Regions from separate parts of the Streptomyces griseoaurantiacus genome, predicted to be linked through region 1. Evidence: riboswitches for the same ligand, from Rfam matches in the RefSeq annotation. Region 1 holds a riboswitch; the other holds the start of a gene.
The links. A riboswitch is a leader RNA that binds a small molecule or an ion and turns the genes downstream of it on or off. The one in region 1 is predicted to bind glycine.
Positions count from the first base shown of each region.

Region 2: it holds a riboswitch for glycine, as region 1 does, so the genes downstream of both, gcvT (glycine cleavage system aminomethyltransferase GcvT) here and gcvP (aminomethyl-transferring glycine dehydrogenase) in region 1, are expected to answer to the same signal.

Region 1 is NZ_CP108326.1:1,122,735-1,129,966, forward strand. It holds gene gcvP (aminomethyl-transferring glycine dehydrogenase) at 1-2,763, opposite strand, end outside; glycine riboswitch at 2,945-3,041, opposite strand; gene OHB09_RS05085 (PRC-barrel domain-containing protein) at 3,156-3,593, shown strand; gene OHB09_RS05090 (DNA polymerase IV) at 3,488-5,092, opposite strand; gene OHB09_RS05095 (MerR family transcriptional regulator) at 5,196-5,867, opposite strand; gene OHB09_RS05100 (bifunctional nuclease family protein) at 6,116-6,589, opposite strand; gene ftsR (transcriptional regulator FtsR) at 6,729-7,232, opposite strand, start outside.
Region 2 is NZ_CP108326.1:5,243,176-5,250,407, forward strand. It holds gene OHB09_RS23420 (L-serine ammonia-lyase) at 1-1,354, opposite strand, end outside; gene glyA (serine hydroxymethyltransferase) at 1,535-2,800, opposite strand; gene gcvH (glycine cleavage system protein GcvH) at 2,848-3,228, opposite strand; gene gcvT (glycine cleavage system aminomethyltransferase GcvT) at 3,472-4,608, opposite strand; glycine riboswitch at 4,675-4,789, opposite strand; glycine riboswitch at 4,790-4,891, opposite strand; gene OHB09_RS23440 (AAA family ATPase) at 5,181-5,906, shown strand; gene OHB09_RS23445 (enhanced serine sensitivity protein SseB) at 5,957-6,718, shown strand; gene OHB09_RS23450 (enhanced serine sensitivity protein SseB C-terminal domain-containing protein) at 6,829-7,232, shown strand, end outside.

The sequences.
Region 1 (7,232 bases):
CGCCTCCGCACGCGTGTACGCGTGCTCCCACTCGCCGCCGAGCGCGGCGGCGGTGTGCGGGGCGTTCCGCAGCGGGTTGTCCTCGGCGGGCCACTCACCCGCGCCGACCTTCTCGATCTCCGCGCGAATGGCGATCATCGCTTCGCAGAACCGGTCGAGTTCACTCACGTCCTCCGACTCGGTCGGCTCGATCATCAGCGTCCCCGCCACCGGGAAGGACATGGTCGGCGCGTGGAAGCCGTAGTCGATCAGCCGCTTGGCGACGTCGTCCACGCTCACACCGGTGGCCTTGGTCAGCGGCCGCAGGTCGATGATGCACTCGTGCGCGACCAACCCGCCGGGGCCCGTGTACAGCACCGGGAAGTGCGGCTCCAGACGCTTGGCGATGTAGTTGGCGGAGAGCACGGCCACCTGCGTGGCGCGCTTGAGGCCCTCGCCGCCCATCAGCCGGACGTACGCCCAGGAGATCGGCAGGATGCCGGCCGAGCCCCAGGGCGCCGCCGAGACGGGACCGACGCCCGTCTCCGGGCCGGCCGCGGGCTGCAGCGGGTGGTTGGGCAGGTACGGCGCCAGGTGGTCGCGGACGGCGACAGGGCCGACGCCGGGACCGCCGCCGCCGTGCGGGATGCAGAACGTCTTGTGCAGGTTGAGGTGGGAGACGTCGCCGCCGAAGTACCCGGGCTTGGCGAGCCCGACCAGCGCGTTGAGGTTGGCGCCGTCGACGTAGACCTGACCGCCCGCGTCGTGCACGGCGGCACAGATGTCGGCGACGTGCTCCTCGAAGACGCCGTGCGTCGACGGGTAGGTGATCATCAGCACGGCCAGCTCGTCGCGGTGCTTCTCGATCTTGGCGCGCAGGTCCTCGGCGTCGACCTCGCCGTCCTCCGCGGTCTTCACCACGACGACCTTCATCCCGGCCATGACCGCGCTCGCGGCATTGGTGCCGTGCGCGGAGGACGGGATCAGGCAGACCGTGCGCCGCTCCTCGCCGTTGGCCCGGTGGTAGCCGCGCACCGCGAGCAGTCCGGCCAGTTCGCCCTGGGAGCCGGCGTTGGGCTGCAGGGAGACCTTGTCGTAGCCGGTGACCTCGGCCAGCCGCTCCTCCAGCTCACGGATGAGGGTCAGGTAGCCCTGGGCCTGCTCGGCCGGGGCGAAGGGGTGGAGCTGCCCGAACTCGGGCCAGGTGACCGGCTCCATCTCGGTGGTCGCGTTGAGCTTCATCGTGCAGGAGCCCAGCGGGATCATGCCGCGGTCCAGCGCGTAGTCGCGGTCGGCCAGCCGGCGCAGGTAGCGCAGCATCGCGGTCTCGGAGCGGTGCTGGTGGAAGACGGGGTGGGTGAGGACCTCGTCGGTGCGCAGCAGGGCTCCCGGCAGCGCGTCCTCGGTGGCCTCGTCCAGCGCCTCGATGTCGGCCTCGACGCCGAAGGCGCCCCACACCGCGCCGAGCGCGGCCCGGTCGGTGGTCTCGTCGCAGGACAGCGAGACGTGGTCGGCGTCGACCCGGTGCAGGTTGACCCCGTTGTCCCGGGCGGCGGCGACCACCTCGGCGGCCCGGCCCGGCACGCGGACGGTCAGCGTGTCGAAGTAGAAGCCGTGGACGACCTCGACGCCGCCCGCGGTGAGCCCGGCGGCGAGGATGGCGGCGTAGCGGTGGGTGCGCCGGGCGATCGTGCGCAGCCCCTCGGCGCCGTGGTAGACGGCGTACATGCCGGCCATCACCGCGAGCAGCACCTGGGCGGTGCAGATGTTGCTGGTCGCCTTCTCGCGGCGGATGTGCTGCTCACGCGTCTGCAGGGCGAGGCGGTACGCCTTGTCGCCGTCGGCGTCCACGGAGACGCCCACGAGGCGGCCGGGCAGGCTGCGCGCGAACTTCTCGCGCACGGCCATGTAGCCGGCGTGCGGCCCGCCGAAGCCCATGGGGACGCCGAAGCGCTGGGTGGTGCCGATCGCGATGTCGGCGCCGAGTTCGCCGGGCGAGGTGAGGAGGGTGAGCGCGAGCAGGTCGGCGGCGACGGTGACGAGCGCGCCGAGCTCGTGCGCCTTGTCGACGACGGGGCGCAGGTCGCGGACGGCGCCGGAGGCCCCCGGGTACTGCAGCAGGACGCCGTTGATCTCGCGCTCGGCGATCCCGGCCGGGATGCCCTCGCTCAGGTCGGCGAGGACGACCTCGACGCCGGCCGGCTCGGCGCGGGTGCGCAGCACGGCGACGGTCTGCGGGAGGGTGTCCGCGTCGACCAGGAACAGGCCGTTCTTGTTACGGCCCATACGCCGGGACAGCGCCATCGCCTCGGCCGCCGCGGTGCCCTCGTCGAGCAGGGAGGCTCCGGAGGTCGGCAGCCCGGTGAGGTCGGCGACCACGGTCTGGAAGTTGAGGAGCGCCTCGAGGCGGCCCTGCGAGATCTCCGGCTGGTACGGGGTGTACGCGGTGTACCAGGCGGGGTTCTCCATGACGTTGCGCAGGATCACCGGCGGCGTGAACGTGCCGTAGTAACCCAGGCCGATCATGGAGGTGAGCACCTGGTTGCGGTCCGCGAGGGCACGCAGCTCGGCCAGCACCTCGGCCTCGGTACGGGCGCCGGGCAGGTCCAGCGCGCCGGCGTTCTTGATCACCTCGGGCACGGCGGCCGCGGTCAGCTCGTCGAGCGAGCCGTAGCCGACCTGGGCGAGCATCTTCGCGCGGTCCCCGGCGTCGGGGCCGATGTGGCGCTGCTCGAACGGGATGCCCTGTTCGAGCCGGGAGAGCGGGGTGCGGTGGGCGGTCATTGCGGAGGCCTCCTGGTCTGGCGCGACCTTCGAGGGGCACCTCGTCGCGGGTACCCCGGCGGCCTCCCCCTCTGTCATCCGGACCTGAGAGCTTCGCCGGACAGGCCCTCGGCGGGCACTGCGGCTTTCACCGTCGGTGAGAGCGGACACCGTCGATACCCGCTCTGCTTTCCAGAGTGACCTCGTCCGCGCGGTACGGGTGCCTGAGAGATTCCGGGGAGGATTTGCTCCTTCGGCGCCCCCGGACTGTGTCCGGAGGACTCTCCCGCGCGGGGTCGACGGCCGTCCACCAGCCTACCAGCGGCTCCTTCGGACCGGTTTTCGAGTGGCCGCCGCCCGGAACATGCCGTTTCGTGGTGTTCCCGACACGCACAGCCAGGAGGGACGGGACCGTGCAGACCGACATCGACCCCCGCAATCTGATCGGCCGCAAGGCGTTCGACCGCAAGGGCGTCAAGATCGGCACGATCGACGAGGTCTACCTCGACGACGCCACCGGACACCCGGAGTGGGCCGCCATACGCACCGGCCTGTTCTCCCGGGACGCCTTCGTGCCCCTGGGCCCCAGTGAGCTGGAGGACGGCGCCCTGCGCGTCCCCTTCGAGCGCGCCCTGATCAGGGACGCCCCCGACTTCGGCGTCGGCCGTCACCTCTCTCCCGAGCAGGAACTGCAGCTCTTCCGCCACTACGGACTCGACGTGGCCGTGTCTCCCCCCGTGCCGGATCACTCGTTCGGACGAGTGGCGGGAGGCGGGACCGGGACGCGGGACGCCGAGGCCCCGGGCCCTTCGGCGAGGGACGAGCTGGCGGGCACGGACGAGCTGTCCTGACCCGCCCCACGCCCCTCGAGGAGCACACCGGCGTTCGCCTCGGGCGGGGGGACGGCCGCGCCCGGATCCCCACCGGGGTCCTCGCCCGGATCCGGTCCGGCTATCAGCGGCAGCGGGTCGGCGGGCCGGAGACCGGGGTCCTCGGCCCGGAAGGTGCGCACCCGGCCCGGCGCCGACTGCGGCGTCTCGAACCGCACGGTCACCCGCCCCAGCCCGCTCCCCTGCACCCAGCCCGGCCCGAACTCCGTGTGCGTCACGTCCTGCCCGGCCCGCCATTGCCGCCCGTCGGCCGCGGCCTGCTCCCCGGAAGCGGCGCCACCGGCCCCCCGCCCGTACGCTCCCGGCGGCCCCGTCGAACCGGCCTCCTCCGGCCGCGGTCCCTGCCCGGCCTCCTCGGGCGGTTCCGCGGCCGCCTGCCCGGCCTCCAGGCGCGCCTGCGCGAACAGGTCCTCCTGGGTGTAGTCGGCGAGGCCGCTGACGCCGACGCCGAGCAGCCGGACCCCGCCGGTGGTGTCCACCGACTCGAGCAGCCTCCCGGCCGCCTCGCGCACCACCACCGGGTCGTCCGTGGGGCCGCGCAGGGTATCGGAGCGGGTCAGCGTCGAGAAGTCGTATCTGCGCACCTTCAGCACGATGGTGCGCCCCGACAGCCCCGCCTCCCGCAGCCGCCGGACACAGCGCTCGGCGAGCCGCGTCACCTCGGTGCGGACCCGTACCCGGTCGTGGATGTCCACGTCGTAGGTGTCCTCCACGGAGACCGACTTGGTGTCCCGCTCGGCCACCACCGGCCGTTCGTCGCGCGCGAGCGCCATCGCGTACAGCGCCTGCCCGTGTGCCTTGCCCAGCAGCCGTACCAGCTCCGCCTCGCCGGCCTCGGCAATCTCCCCGACGGTGGTGATCCCGCCCCGGCGCAGATGGTCCCCGGTGGCCGGACCGACCCCCGGCAGGGTGCGCACGGACATCGGAGCGAGCAGGTTCCGTTCGGTGCCCGGCGGGATGACCACCAGGCCGTCCGGTTTGGCCTGCTCCGAACCGATCTTGGCGAGCATCTTGGAGGCGGCCAGTCCCACCGAACCGGTCAGCCCGGTGACGGCCTTGATGTCCGCGCGCAGCTTGGCCCCGGTCAGCCGCGCCGACTCCTCGTCCCGGGCGACTCCCCCGGCCTCCAGGTCGACGAAGGCCTCGTCCAGGCTGAGCGGCTCGACCAGCGGCGACAGGGCCCGCAACAGCCCCATGACCTGCTCGCTGATGGCGCGGTAGAAACCGAAGCGCGGCACCAGGTAGGCGGCGTGCGGGGCGAGCCTCCGTGCCTGCCCCATGGGCATCGCCGAGTGCACTCCGAAGACCCGCGCCTCGTAGGAGGCCGTGGCCACCACCCCGCGCGGACCCAGGCCCCCCACGACGACGGCCTTCCCGCGCAGGCTGGGTTTGGACGCCTGCTCCGCCGAGGCGTAGAAGGCATCCATGTCGAGATGCAGGATCGTGGGCGCGCTTCGCACACCTCCGATGCTGCACCACACCACTGACAATGCGGCCAAGCGCCCCGTGCGGAGTGCCGGGGACCGCGGAACGCGCGCGCTGCGCGGCGACGTCCCCGGCGCCTCAGACCGCCCGGTTGCGGCGGCGCGCCAGCTCGTCCGCCGGGTGCGCCCCGACGAGGGTCTCGCCCGTGTCGACGCGTTCGCCGTGCAGTTGGGAGAGAGCGGCCTCGACGTCCCGCCAGACCACGCCGACGGCGATGCCGAAGATGCCCTGCCCGCCCTGGAGCAGCGCGTGCACCTCGTCGGGCGAGGTGCACTCGTGGACCGTCGCCCCGTCGCTCATCAGCGTCACGCGCTCGAGGTCCCGCAGGCCCTGTTCCCGCAGGTGCTGGACGGCGGTCCGGATGTTCTGCAGGGAGACCCCGGTGTCGAGGAAACGTTTGACGATCTTCAGGACGACGACGTCGCGGAAGCTGTAGAGCCGCTGGGTGCCCGACCCGTGCGCGGGCCGCACACTCGGTTCGACGAGGCCGGTCCTGGCCCAGTAGTCGAGCTGGCGGTAGGTGATGCCGGCGGCGGCGCAGGCGGTGGGCCCCCGGTAGCCGACCCGCTCCTCGGGATCTGCCGGGCCGGTGGCGCCGGCCGGAGCGGCGGGGAGGGCCTGCCCGTGCGGCATCGGCACCGGGCGCGACGGCACGGGGCCGGGCGCGCCGGCGCGAAGCACATACCGGCCGCTGTCCCCCGGGATGCGCCCGGGGACACCCCCGGCCGTACCGTCGCCGCTGCTTCTCACGCCGACCTCCGTCCTAGACCTGCCTTCCCGACGGTAGGCAGTCACCAGGGGTGCGTCAACGATCGCCACACTCGGCACGCCGAGTGATAATCACCCTGGGAGTGGTTTCCCGTGCCCTTCCGCGGGGAAAGGCTAGCCGAATGGCCTGGTGCGCCTTCTGTGCGCCGTCGTGCGCCCCCCGTGCGCGGGCCGGCCGGGCCCGCGCGGAAGCAGGTGGTCCCGAGGAAGCGCCGACGGGGCCGGCGCGCTCACTGGCTGCTGGTGCCGAAGTCCTCGGGCGAGATCTGGTCGAGGAACTCGCGGAACTTCTCGACCTCGTCCTCCTGCTCGTCCGGGATCGCGATGCCCGCGTCGTCGAGCACACCGTCGCTCCCGTAGATCGGGGTACCGGTGCGCAGCGCCAGCGCTATGGCGTCGGACGGACGCGCGCTCACCTCGACGCCGCTGGCGAACACCAGCTCCGCGTAGAAGACGCCGTCACGCAGATCCGTGATGCGCACCTCCGTGAGCTCCTGTCCGACGGCTTCCAGCACGTCCTTGAACAGGTCGTGGGTCAGCGGCCGCGCGGGGGCCATGCCCTGCTGCGCGAAGGCGATGGCCGTCGCCTCCCCGGGGCCGATCCAGATGGGGAGGTAGCGGTCGCCCCCCACTTCACGCAGGAGCACGATCGGCTGGTTGGAGGGCATCTCGACCCGGACACCTACGACATCGAGCTCGTTCACACAGCAACCCTAGGCCGAGGGCGGGACGTTTGGGTAGTCGAGGCGGGATCGGGGCGGGTATCCGCCCTCGGCGAACAACGCACCGTGACGCCGCTCGGCCCTTGCTCACGGCCCGCTCACGGCCCCCACACGGCCTGCCTCAGGGAAGCCGTACGCCGAGTGCCGTCTGCACCAGCGCGGCGTGGAGCTTCACCGCGAGACCGGCGATCTCCTTCGTGCGGGCCTCCGCGTGCGCCCGCGTCTGCGGGTTGCGGTGGCGGCGCAACGGAGCCACCACCTGGTCGACCAGGCCGGCCTCCCGGTCGGCGGCGGCCTTCATCACCCGAAGATGCCTCGGCTCGATGCCGAACCGCCCCAGCTCCACCACCAGAGTGGCCACGGTCGCGGCCTCGGCCTCGTACGTGCCGTCCGGCAGCGGAGCCAGCAGGCCGTACGCCTCCCACTCCGCGAGCTGCTCCTCGGCCATCCCGGCCTCGGCGAGCAGGTCCTCACGGCAGATGCGGGCGGTGGACGCCTCCGGCTCGGCGAGCAGGTCCTCCAGCCGCTCCCCGCCGGCCGTCTCGCGCGGCCGGCCCGGGAAGGGGATGCGGACCTCCTCGCCGCGCTCCCTGGCGTCGAGGTGCTCCCGGATCACCTTGAGCGG
Region 2 (7,232 bases), 4.1 Mb from region 1:
TGTTCACCGCCAGACCGCCCCGGGCCGTCTCCTTGTACTTGACCGACATGTCCGCGCCGGTCTCCTTCATCGTCTTGATGACCTTGTCCAGGGACACCTTGTGCGAGCCGTCGCCGCGCATGGCCATGCGGGCGGCGGTGACCGCCTTCACCGCGGCCATGCCGTTGCGCTCGATGCAGGGGATCTGCACCAGGCCGCCCACCGGGTCGCAGGTCAGGCCCAGGTTGTGCTCCATGCCGATCTCCGCCGCGTTCTCCACCTGCTCCGGGGAGCCGCCGAGCACCTCCGCGAGCGCGCCCGCCGCCATCGAGCAGGCCGAGCCGACCTCGCCCTGGCAGCCGACCTCGGCGCCGGAGATGGAGGCGTTCTCCTTGAAGAGCATGCCGATCGCGCCGGCCGCGAGGAGGAAGCGGACGACGCCCTCCTCGTCGGCGCCGGGCACGAAGTCCATGTAGTAGTGGAGGACCGCCGGGATGATGCCGGCCGCGCCGTTGGTGGGCGCGGTCACCACCCGGCCGCCGGCCGCGTTCTCCTCGTTGACGGCCATCGCGTAGAGGGTGATCCACTCCATGGCGAGCGTCGCCGGGTCGCCCTCGGAGCGCAGCTTGCGCGCGGTGGTCGCGGCCCGGCGGCGCACCTTGAGACCGCCGGGCAGGATGCCCTCGCGGGACATGCCGCGGGCCACGCAGGCCTTCATCACCCGCCAGATCTCCAGCAGTCCGGCGCGGATCTCCTCCTCGGTGCGCCAGGAGAGCTCGTTCTCCAGCATCAGCGCGGAGATCGAAAGGCCGGTCTCCTTCGTCAGGCGCAGCAGCTCGTCGCCCGTGCGGAAGGGGTACTTCAGGACGGTGTCGTCCAGCTTGATGCGGTCGGCGCCGACCGCCTCCTCGTCGACCACGAAGCCGCCGCCGACGGAGTAGTACGTCCTGGTCGTCAGCTCGGCGCCGGAGGCGTCGTACGCCCACAGGGTCATGCCGTTGGCGTGGTAGGGGAGGGCCTTGCGGCGGTGCAGGACGAGGTCCTCCTCGAAGGAGAAGGCGATCTCGTGCTCGTCCAGGAGGCGCAGCCGGCCGGACTCCCTGATCGCCGCGACCCGGTCGTCGGCGCCCTCCACGTCCACCGTGCGCGGAGAGGCGCCCTCCAGGCCGAGCAGCACCGCCTTGGGGGTGCCGTGGCCGTGGCCGGTGGCGCCGAGGGAGCCGTAGAGCTCGGCGCGGACGGAGGCGGCGGAGTCCAGCAGCCCCTCGTTGCGCAGCCGGCGCGCGAACATGCGGGCCGCGCGCATCGGGCCGACCGTGTGGGAGCTGGACGGGCCGATGCCGATCGAGAACAGGTCGAAGACCGAGATGGCCACGGGCGGACTCCCTTGTGCGGGGTGGTGCGGGGGCGGGGACGCCACTCCCGCGCGGTGTGGGCGCGGGAGCGGCGGCCGGGGTCCGGGGCGCGCGGGTTGCGGCGCGCCCCGGGGGTGCGGGCGTACGGCGGCGCGTACGCCCGCGAAGGGCGTACGACGGTGCGTAGCCCCGTGGACGTGCTACTTGCGCACGCCCGGGTAGAGCGGGTGCGCCGCGACGAGTGCCGCGACGCGGGCCTTCAGTGCCTCGGCGTCGAAGGAGGGCTTCAGCGCCTCGGCGATGACGTCCGCGACCTCCGCGAAGTCCCGTGCCTCGAAGCCGCGGGTGGCCAGCGCGGGGGTGCCGATGCGCAGGCCGGAGGTGACCATCGGCGGGCGCGGGTCGTTGGGGACGGCGTTGCGGTTGACCGTGATGCCGATCTCGTGCAGCCGGTCCTCCGCCTGCTGCCCGTCCAGCGCGGAGTCGCGCAGGTCGACCAGGACCAGGTGGACGTCGGTCCCGCCGGACAGCACGGACACGCCGTGCTCCCGGACGTCGTCCCGCACCAGCCGTTCGGCCAGGATGCGGGCGCCCTCCAGCGTACGACGCTGGCGCTCGGCGAACTCCTCGGAGGCGGCGACCTTGAAGGCGACGGCCTTGGCGGCGATCACGTGCTCCAGCGGGCCGCCCTGCTGACCGGGGAAGACGGCCGAGTTGATCTTCTTGGCCAGCTCGGCCGTGGAGAGGATCACACCGCCGCGCGGGCCGCCCAGCGTCTTGTGGGTGGTCGTGGTGACGACGTGCGCGTGCGGCACGGGGCTGGGGTGCAGCCCCGCCGCGACCAGCCCGGCGAAGTGGGCCATGTCGACCATCAGGTACGCGCCGACCTCGTCCGCGATCCGCCGGAAGGCGGCGAAGTCGAGCTGCCGGGGGTACGCCGACCAGCCGGCCACGATCAGCTTCGGCCGGGACTCCTTGGCGAGCCGCTCGACCTCGGCCATGTCGACCTGCCCGGTCTCGCCGTCGACGTGGTAGGCGACCACGTCGTAGAGCTTGCCGGAGAAGTTGATCCGCATGCCGTGGGTCAGGTGCCCGCCGTGCGCGAGGTCGAGGCCCATGATCGTGTCGCCGGGCTTGAGCAGCGCGAACATGGCGGCGGCATTGGCCTGCGCGCCGGAGTGCGGCTGCACGTTGGCGTGCTCGGCGCCGAACAGTGCCTTCACCCGGTCGATGGCGATCTGCTCGACCACGTCGACGTGCTCGCAGCCGCCGTAGTAGCGGCGGCCAGGGTAGCCCTCGGCGTACTTGTTGGTGAGGACCGAGCCCTGGGCCTCCATGACCGCGACCGGGGCGAAGTTCTCCGAGGCGATCATCTCGAGGGTGGACTGCTGGCGGTCCAGCTCGGCGTCGACCGCGGCGGCCACGTCGGGGTCCAGCTCGTGCAGCGGGGCGTCGAGCAGGGACATCGAAGACCGGGATGACTGGGGGGACAAGGGTGACATGGGTGGGTTCCTCAGCCGGTGATGAAGGCGGTGTACTCGTCCGCGGAGAGCAGGTCGTCCGGGGTGCCGGAGATCCGCACCTTGAACAGCCAGCCGCCCTCGAAGGGCGCGGAGTTCACCAGCGAGGGGTCGTCGACCACGTCGCCGTTGACCTCGGTGACCTCACCCGTGACCGGGGCGTACAGGTCGCTGACCGACTTGGTCGACTCCAGCTCGCCGCAGGTCTCGCCCGCCGTGACGGTGGCGCCGACCTCGGGGAGCTGCACGTAGACGACGTCGCCGAGCGCGTTGGCCGCGTGCTCGGTGATGCCGACCGTCGCGACGCCGTCCGCGGCGTCCGACAGCCACTCGTGCTCCTTGCTGTACCGCAGGTGCTGGGGGTTGTCGCTCATGGCTGAATTCTCCTGTACGCGGGGGAAGGGCCCGGAAAGGGGTCGGGGAAGGAGGTCGGGAGGGGACGGGTGAGGGACGGCCGGACGGTGACCGGCGGGGCCGGTCCGGCCCCGCGCTGCGCCCAGTCTCCCCTCCCGTCCCATGCGGCGCGCGCGAGACGGCGGCCGCGTCGCGTCGCCCGGGGGGCGGCCCCGCGCGGTGCGGGGAGGGCCGGTGGCCCCGGGCGGCGGGGATGCGGGCGGTTACTTGCGGCGCTTGTAGAAGGGCAGCGCCACGACCTCGAACGGCTCGTGGCCGCCGCGGATGTCCACCGCGACACCGGCGGTGCCCGGGGCGGCGTGCGCGGCGTCGACGTACGCCATGGCGATCGGCTTGCCCAGCGTGGGGGAGGGGGCGCCGGAGGTGACCTCGCCGATCACCGTGCCGTCCGCGAGGACCGGGTAACCGGCGCGCGGCACCCGGCGGCCCTCGGCGACCAGCCCGACGAGCACCCGCGGCGGGTTCTGCTCGGCCCGTTCGGCGGCCTCGGCCAGCGCCTCGCGTCCCACGAAGTCGCCCTCCTTGCCGAACTTCACCACCCGGCCGAGCCCGGCGTCGAAGGGGGTCAGCGCGGTGCTCAGCTCGTTGCCGTACAGCGGCATGCCGGCCTCCAGGCGGAGGGTGTCCCGGCAGGACAGCCCGCAGGGGACGAGCCCGGCCGAGGCCCCGGCCTCGGTGAGCGCCTGCCACAGCTTCTCGGCGTCGGCCGGGTCGACGAACAGCTCGAAGCCGTCCTCGCCGGTGTAGCCGGTACGGGCGATCAGCGCGGGGACACCGGCGACGGTGCCGGGCAGCCCGGCGTAGTACTTCAGGCCGTCGAGGTCGGCGTCGGTGACCGAGGCGAGGATGCCGGGGGAGGCGGGACCCTGGACGGCGAGCAGCGCGTAGGCGTCGCGGTCGTCGCGCACCACGGCGTCGAAGCCGGCGGCCCGCTCGGTGAGCGCGTCGAGGACGGTCCGGGCGTTGGAGGCGTTGGCGACGACCAGGTACACCGGGTGCTCCGCGTCGGCGAGCCGGTAGACGATCAGGTCGTCCAGGATGCCGCCGTCCGCCCGGCAGATCATGGTGTAGCGGGCCCGGCCGGCGGCGAGCGTGGCGAGGTCGCCGACGAGCGCGTGGTTGAGGAGGGCCGGGGCGTCCGGGCCGGTGACGGTGATCTCGCCCATGTGGGAGAGGTCGAACAGGCCGGCCCGGGTGCGGACGGCGAGGTGCTCCTCGCGTTCGGAGCCGTAGCGCAGCGGCATGTCCCAGCCGGCGAAGTCGGTCATCGTGGCACCGAGGGAGCGGTGCAGGGCGTCGAGGGCGGTGCGGCGCGGGGCGCCGGAGGCGGTGCTGCTCATCGGTCGTTCTCCCGGACGAGAGGGCGTGGCGGGGCGGGCGGGAGGAGCGCGCACGGCGCTCCCCGGTCCTCCCCATCTGTCATCGGAACCTGAGAGCTTCACCGTGACCCGGCGAGGGGGTCACGGCTTGCACCTTGGGTGGGACCGCCGTGTGCACGGACGGCCCGCTTTCCAGATGTGCCTCGCCCGCGCGGTAACTGGGCCTGAGAGATTCAAGGGAGTGCTTGCTCCTTCGGCGCCCCGGTCACAGCCCTCGGGCCGGGGACTCTCCCGCGCGGATTCGAACGGCCGGTATGCGGTTGGGGCCACATCATCGCATGCCTCCCCGCCCCCGCCGCCCCGGCCCGTGTCCCCGCGTTCTCCCGCCGGTCCGCGACCCGCGCCCGCCCGCGGCCCGGTCCCGGGGGACGCGATCTTCCCGTGCGTCCCGGACGCACCCCTGATCCCGGCTCAGCCACCCTCTGTAGCAGGCCTGTTGCACGAGAGGGACGCGACGGCGAGACATGGTGCATTACCTTCTCTTTACGCTCGGCGGGGAAGGGGCACTCATGTCCCGGAGGAGGACGATCAGGGTGGACAGGACCACGGCGTACGGCACCACACCGGCCCTCGCCCTGCCCGAGCGGGCGGTCGCGCTGCCCGCGCGGCAGGCCGGGCCCGCCGCGGGCGCCGAACCGGGGTACGGCTCCGCTCCGGCACCGGTCGTGCGCGATCTGCGCGAGCGGGGCGGGCGCAGCCCGCACGGACTGATCTTCGGCCCCCGCGACGTCGTCGTCGTGACCGGCCTGCCCGGCAGCGGCAAGTCCACGCTCATGCGCCGCGCGGTCGGCGCCGGCGGCACCCGGGTCGACTCCCAGGACACCCGGGACCGCTGGGACGCCCGCGCCCCCCGCCTCCTCCCGTACGCCGTCTACCGTCCCCTCGTCCGGCTCGCCCACTACGCGGGTCTGCGGCGCGCGGTCCGCGCCGGCGGCGGCGTCGTCGTGCACGACTGCGGCACGCAGGGCTGGGTCCGTACCTGGCTCGCCCGGGAGGCCCGCCGGCGCGGCGGCGCCCTGCACCTGCTGATCCTCGACGTCGGTGCCGAGCGGGCCCGCGAGGGCCAGCGCGCGCGGGGCCGGGGGGTCTCGGCGTACGCCTTCCTCCGCCACCGCCGGGCCACCCGGGGCCTGCTGCGCGCGGTCGAGCGCGGGACCCTGCCCGAGGGCTGCGCCTCCGCCACCCTCCTGGACCGCCCCGCGGCCGGGGCCCTGCGCAGGATCGAGTTCGGGGGCGCCCACCGGCCCGGCGGGCGATAGGGTTCCGTGCCGGAACGGCACATACCGGCAGGGCAGGGTAGGAGAGGCACATGGACGTCCCGGCACAGGCGCATCCGCACGGCGGCTGGCCCGGCAACGAACTGGAAGAGGTGCTCTCCGCCTCCCTCGGCGTCCCCTCGGCCGGCGCCCGCATCGTCGAGGTGCTCGCCCGCAGCTTCCTCTGGATCCCGCTGCCCAACGGCCGCGGCGCCCAGGGCGGTCCGCTCGACCTGCCGAGCCTGGAGCTGGACGGCCAGGCGTACGTCCCCGTCTTCAGCTCCGAGGAGCAGTTCCGCCAGGTCGTGGGCACGCACATGGGGTTCACCGTCGCGCCCGCCGTGGAGTTCGCCCGGGGGCTGCCCCCGCAGGTCGGCCTCGCCGTGAATCCCGACGGCACCCTCGGCATCCCGTTGCCGCCCGAGGCGGTGGCCGAGCTGTGCCGCGGCGGCCTCGCCCCGCTGGACGGCCCCGCCTCCGGCGGCCGCGTCCGGCTCTTCGAACCCGATTGGCAGGACGACCCGGTCGACCTGCTCGCCGCCGCCTCCGCCGAGTTCGCCGCGAGCGGCGCCGTGCTCTCCGCCCGCCGCTGCCTCGCCGCGATCGAGACCGCCGAGCCCGTCATGTTCGTCGGCGTCGAACTCGCCTCCCTCGACCCCGAGGCGCACACGGTCCCCCTGGAGGCCCTCGGCCGGGCGCTGGCCAAGGCCCCCGTCACCCTCCCCGTCAACATGGTGTTCCTGGACGCCGCCCAGGACCCGGTCTGCGACTGGCTCCGGGAGAACGTCCGGCCCTTCTACCAACTGGGCTACTGACCCCGGGAGCGGGCACCGCCGCGGACTTCGGCGCTCCCCGGCCCATCCCCGGGCCGGGGGCCGACCTTTAAGCTGTCCTCAGTCAATGTCTCGCGAGAGGGCGGTAGAAGGTGAGCGCGTCGGGCACGGCCGCGGCCGGGCAGGTCGAGCACATGCTGCGCCAAGTCACGCCCGGGCGTTACGACGCCTACGAGGCACTGCTCCGCGCACTCGCGGCGCCCTCCTCCGGTCATCTCTGGATGCTGCTCTGGCAGGGGCAGACCGGTTCCTCCGACGCCCAGTACGGAACCATGGAGGTCGGCGGTTTCCCGTACGCCCCCTGCGTGACCTCCGCCCAGGAGCTGTCGGCCAGCGGCTGGAGCCGGTCCTACGAGGTGGTCGACGGCCTGGAGGCGGCCCGCGCCCTCTACCCCGACCACTACGGCCTGTGGCTCAACCCGCACGCCCCCGGCGGCGGCGTCGGCATCCCCTGGCTGGACCTGCGGCGGATCGCCACCGGCCTCGACAGACAGCC